Regions from separate parts of the Neobacillus sp. D3-1R genome, predicted to be linked through region 2. Evidence: riboswitches for the same ligand, from Rfam matches in the RefSeq annotation. Region 2 holds a riboswitch; the other holds the start of a gene.
The links. A riboswitch is a leader RNA that binds a small molecule or an ion and turns the genes downstream of it on or off. The one in region 2 is predicted to bind thiamine pyrophosphate.
Positions count from the first base shown of each region.

Region 1 (3,092 bases), 310 kb from region 2:
TGCTCCTCCCTTTGCAATCATAACGGGGTCAACCACGACATTTTTCCAACCGTAAGTTTGAATTTTTTCAGAAACCGTTTGGATAATTTCTGCATTAAAAAGCATCCCTGTTTTCAATGCATCCGTTCCCATGTCATCTCCTATCGATTCGATTTGCTTGACTACTGCTTCTGCTGTCATCGGGTATACAGCTTGCACCCCTAACGTATTTTGGGCCGTCACAGCGGTTAAAGCAGACATCCCGAATACCTCTAATTCTTGAAAGGTTTTTAAATCGGCCTGGATTCCAGCACCGCCGCCACTATCTGAACCTGCTATGGTTAAGGCTTTTTTCATCACAAAGACTCCCCTCGTTTGTTGAACTGACCATGCTGCTGAATATCTTCCTCAGATACAAGTGATAATTGATTTAAAAACTCTATTTGAAAACTACCCGGACCGCTATTTGTGAGAGCGGCTTTCTCTGCAGCAACCCCATAGAAGGTTAAAGCGGAAACAGCTGCCAATAGAAGGTCTTTTTCTACTCCGGCAAAAGCACCAATGACAGAAGTTAACAGGCACCCCGTCCCTGTTACTTTTGTTAAAATTGGATGTCCATTGGAAACCAAGTAAGTGGTTTCTCCATCCGTTATGACATCGTCTTTCCCAGTAATCACAACAATGGTTTTTAATCTTCTAGCAGCAGCTACAGCCAGCTCCAAGTTATTCCCCTGATTTTCACCAGCATCAACGCCCTTGATTTCCCACTTTTCCCCTACTACATTGGCAATTTCAGCTGCATTTCCTCTTATGATCGATATGTTTACTTCACGCATGATTTTTTGAGCGGATTCCGTTCGGAAAGGAGTAGCCCCTGCCCCAACTGGGTCAAAAATGACGGGAATTCCATAAACGTTTGCTGTTCTTCCTGCTAGAATCATAGAATCGACCACTTCACGGTTTAGTGTTCCAATATTCAATACAAGTGCACGCGAAATTTTTGCCATATCCGCTACCTCTTCTGGTGCATAGGCCATTACCGGCGATGCTCCTAAGGACAATAATCCATTTGCTGTAAAATTGGTGACTACTACGTTGGTGATATTATGTACAAGCGGATTTAACTCCCTCACCTTTTGCAGAGTTGAACTGATACTGTTGTGATCCATCAACTTTCCTCCATTCATTTAAATAAGCTGTTTTCGTATAGTTTGTGGTTTTGGTAAAAATCCCTAAAGCCGGATTTTTACAAGCACTCTTAATAAGTGCTCAGCTCTTTTCTTCATTTTCATATGAGTTTTTACACCTTATATTGTGTTAGGTCTATCTATTAGTAAGAAAAAGCAACAAAGTTTCAGAAAAGAGCCTTAAAAAAAACAAAAAAAGCCAGATCCAAAAAAAATTGGACCTGACTTCAATAGTCTGAGAACAAAAAACATTCACACGGCTACTTTCCTACGCTGGTATGATCCAGATCAGGTCCGAAGGGTTAAAAAACTTACCGTTTTCCTCTCAGCCCGAAACAGGGCACCCCTAGTAGTTCACATTTATTTAATTCAATCTTATGATAGTCTACATTTTTTTATTAGTAAAGCATTTTCTTCAATTGAATAAATATTCATCACCACTAAAGTTGTATGCATTCTAGATATATAAAAGTTTAAATTATCTTATAAATTCATTTATGCAAATTCTCCTATATAATGAGGTTTATTATCTCTTGACTTTAGGAGTGATTTTGATTGAAAATCCTTGGAATTATAACAGGTTCTATAATTGTATCCATCGCCTTTAATCTATTTTTAATCCCCCATGAAATTATGAGCAGTGGCATTAGTGGCTTATCCCTCATACTAGGAATGATTACTCCTTTGAATGCAGGAATATACAATTTTTTGTTGAACTTACCATTATTAATCATTGGTTATATAAAATTAGGAAGAACATTTATTTTTTATACGATACTATCTGTTGTGACTATTTCCATTAGTATGTATTTTATTCCGATTGATGAGATTGCCAGTAACTCTATTTTATCCTCTGTCTTTGGCGGAGCTTTAGTCGGTTTAGGCATTGGGATTATTTTTCGCTCGGCTGGTTCATCCGGTGGATTTGATATTATCGGAATGTTATTATCTCGTCATAAGGATTTTCCGATGGGGACATTGTTATTTGCAATGAACGGTTTTGTTATTCTGATTTCCGGTTTTCTTTTAAGCTGGGATGCTGCATTAAATACGTTAGTTTCCATTTTTATTACCGGAAAAGTGATTGATTCCATTCATACTCATCATGTCAAAATAACCCTTATGATTATTACGCAAAAAGGGGAAGAGATGAGACAGCATTTGTTGTCCAATGTGTATAGAGGAGTCACAATCATTGATTCTGTAGGAGGGTATTCTAACGAAAAAAGTAATATCCTTATAACTGTCATTTCCCGTTATGAATTAACAGAAGTGAAGTCACTCATTCATGAAGTCGACCCAACTGCCTTTGTGAACATCACGAAAACGATTGAAGTAATGGGATTATTCCATCGAAAAGAAATTGCCTCATAAAAAGGTAGGCACCGTATACGATTACGGTGCCTATTTTCTTATTATTGGCCATCTGCTCCATTTGAGGTTACACGTCGAGTATGATCATCTTCAAAATTATTTTTTCGAAGAGCTTCTACTTTGTCTTCTAATAATTGCTTTTGGTCCACTTGGGAAGAAGGCGTTGTCTTATCCTTTGACATCTTTTCCCCTCCTTTTCACTAGATTTTTCACCCTTTTATTTTGCATTGAATTAAAATTATCATTCCTCACCCACAAAAAAAGTGCCTGCCCCAGGTAAGAACCTTGAGGAAGACACTAGATGGATAAGTCATATTTTCTATTATAATTATTCAGTTACATTTTCTTGAATGATTTCAGCAGGAATCATGATTGAAAAATGTGTACCCTTGCCTACTTCACTAGAAACTTTAATGATGCCACCTAAAGCTTCAATAATCCGATAACAAACCATGATTCCAATTCCAGTTCCTGTTTCCTTTGTCGTAAAAAATGGTTTTCCTAATTGTTCAATTTGTTCAGGGGTCATACCAATCCCTTGGTCAATGATAT
Region 1 is NZ_CP197471.1:751,859-754,950, reverse strand. It holds gene thiD (bifunctional hydroxymethylpyrimidine kinase/phosphomethylpyrimidine kinase) at 1-336, opposite strand, end outside; gene thiM (hydroxyethylthiazole kinase) at 336-1,148, opposite strand; TPP riboswitch at 1,415-1,524, opposite strand; gene ACSBPO_RS03610 (YitT family protein) at 1,722-2,540, shown strand; gene ACSBPO_RS03605 (hypothetical protein) at 2,582-2,722, opposite strand; gene ACSBPO_RS03600 (ATP-binding protein) at 2,869-3,092, opposite strand, start outside.
Region 1: linked by a shared signal. The riboswitch ahead of thiM (hydroxyethylthiazole kinase) and the one ahead of thiT (energy-coupled thiamine transporter ThiT) in region 2 are both predicted to bind thiamine pyrophosphate.

Region 2 (3,092 bases):
TTAACTCTGTTATGGAAGCATATATAGGCTGATTAGAAAAACGGTCTAGCAGATAAAACATAAATGCGGTTAATCCGATGGTGCTTCCCATTTGGGATGTAAAAGTAGCAAAAAAAAGATTCCGAAACGTTCGATTTTGAAAAATCTCCCGAAATTTTTTCATCCTGCATTCCCCTATTCACGATTTGATACTCTTATCATAGTAAAAAGGGAATATGTGGTATAGCGACTTGTGATGGTTTTTTTCTCATTCTCAAGACGGATGAAGACTGAGCTTTATTTTTTATAGAACTCCTAGTTTATCCAAGATGATTGAGGGTAAAGAAAGATAACTACTTGATATAAAGGGGTTTGTTAATATAATGGAGATCAATTCTACAAAACTAACTATGCATAATAAATTTTGCACAAAAAAAATACTAGATATATTTCAAACCATTAAACAATTTGACGGGAAGACCTATATTTGTTGTAACTACAAAATTATTGATGGAGAAAATTTACCTAGATTAGTTTCTTTTTTACTTACTCTTCAACCCAAAACAAATATTAAAATTATTGCAGAAGGAAGAAATGTCCATAAACATCTTAGCTTGTTAAAAGATATGATGACAAAGAGTGCAGATTATATGAAAGTGAATCCAAAAACAGTGCTGATTTCGAAAAAAACAATGTATATATAAAAAGACACGGAAATGGATCCGTGTCTTTTTGTCTTTAGTTGTTAATCTAGATCTATCTTTTTTCCTAATATGGTTTAAACCATTCTCTTTGGTGCAGCACTAATAACTAAAATAACTACAATAGCACTTATAATGAAGCTAGGTAACATATATGTTCCATTATAAAGTAAAGAATAAAGAGCGACATTTTGGCCCTCAGGAGCATATTCACCGAAGAAAACAATGCCTGAATAAAAATGGGCTAAAAATCTTAAAAGGCTTCCAAGTAAGATACCTATTGTTGCTAATGTCATCCATTTGCCTTTCTTCTGTGCTTGAACTGCACCTTTAACTTGAGAAGCAAAGATTCCTGCTAATCCTAATACGGAAAAGGCAACTAAATAATCGATAATTCCTTGAACTGGTGTATAAATTTGTGAGTATCCTAATACAAACTGAAGTAGTCCAAATAAAAATCCAGTTAATAGCCCACCTTTGATTCCCCATCGCAATGCCATTAAAAACACTGGTACCATTGCAATAGAAACGGATCCACCTTGTGGCCAAATTCTTGAAAATACAAAATTGGATACTAAGTCTAGTAAAAAGGCTAATGCGGTAAAGACTGCAACCTCTACTAGAAATAACGTTTTACTCTGTTTCATTTCTCGTTTCCCCCTTTTTATAATTGGAAACGTCTGACTAACCAACCCACTGTGTTAAAACACGATTGATATAGTTTTTGGCAAATAAAAAAACAATCTGGACGGTTTTGGATGGTCCACATTGCTTCTATCCATAAACCACATTCCTACGCTAGCATTAACTAACAGGTTCAAAGGGTTAGAACTCAAACGCTCACTCTCAGCCGGCTTCCTGCGGCCCCCCTTGTGGAAATTATTTAATTTTAAAAGACAATTTGACTATACAACTATTTATCTTTGTTTACAAGTAAAATATTTTACTAACCACATTATGAATTCAAGTATAATTCCAAACTCACAACCCTTATTACCATATAAATCCAAATTTTGATAGAATTTTTCATCTCTCACTTTTTTTCGCCATAACTTTTCATTTTTCTACAAAACTCGATGAAGGAGATTAACAAAACTGCTCGAATACTATTGCTAACACCTATATTTTAATTTGTTTTACCTTCTGGAGGGCTACTATGTTATCCGAAACTGGATTTTCAAAATTAATAGACTACCTGTTAAGCAGGAAGGAAGAATTATTAAATGAATGGGGCAAAAAAATTATTATTTCATATGATGACCCCTTCAAGTTACAAATTCGTGATAATGGCGAAGCCATGTTTTCGATATTATTAAACATTTTCACGATGACAGATCAACAGTTAGATGATCATCTTAAACGTTTAGCTGCAAAAATCGCTATGGAGAGAGTTCATGCTGATATCAATATCGGTGATTTTGTTTACAATGTTAGCTCTGGGAGAACCATTTTATATCAACAATTATCCCAATCTAAACTTGAATGGGAAGAAATGCAGCAAGCTATGAATAAAATTAACTATTGTTTTGATAAGTTCTTATATTTTGCTGTTTCAAGCTATACAGATGCTAAAAATAAAATCATCCAGGAAAAAACTCATCTTATAGATTCTACTCATGAAGATCGTTTAACACTCTTAGGACAAATGACATCCAGTTTTGTCCATGAATTTAGAAACCCGCTTACTTCGATAAAAGGATTTATCCAATTAATTAAATCAGAGTATCCAGATATGAAATATCTAGATATTATTTCCAATGAACTTGAGCAATTGAATTTTAGAATTTCCCAGTTTCTTTTATTATCCAAAAAGGAACTGATCGGCAAAGAAAAAACAACATTCTCTTTAAATACCATGCTTGAGGAAGTCCTCGTGTTCCTATATCCAAGTATTTTAGATGTTAAAGTAAAAATTATTAAGGAACTACATGATGACGTTAATATTTATGGATACGCAGATGAAATTCGACAGGTTCTTATTAATATTATATTTAATGCTATCGATGTTTTAGGTCACTATCGCATGGAAGAACCAATTATCGAGATAAAGTGCTTTATCATTCCAAATTCTTTTGTACAAATAAACATCGGAAATAATGGACCGATGATTCCAGAAGAGCATCAAAAAACCATTTTTGAACCATTTTTCACAACGAAAAAACTTGGTACAGGTTTAGGACTTTTTGTATGCAGAGAAATTATTGAAAAACATAAAGGTGTTCTAACGTGCAGTTCTCATATGGATCGAACCGTTTTCTCGATTGTTCTTCCGTTAAATAACTCTTCTAATCATTAAAGGAGTATTATATGTTTACATTAAAAGTTGATCATGAAATTGAATTACAATTATTTCAACTCCAACATGCTGATGAGCTTTATAAACTAGTAAATCAAAACCGAATTTATTTACGT
Region 2 is NZ_CP197471.1:1,059,227-1,062,318, reverse strand. It holds gene ACSBPO_RS05325 (MFS transporter) at 1-163, opposite strand, end outside; gene ACSBPO_RS05320 (HPr family phosphocarrier protein) at 363-683, shown strand; gene thiT (energy-coupled thiamine transporter ThiT) at 758-1,327, opposite strand; TPP riboswitch at 1,454-1,561, opposite strand; gene ACSBPO_RS05310 (histidine kinase N-terminal domain-containing protein) at 1,837-2,976, shown strand; gene ACSBPO_RS05305 (GNAT family N-acetyltransferase) at 2,988-3,092, shown strand, end outside.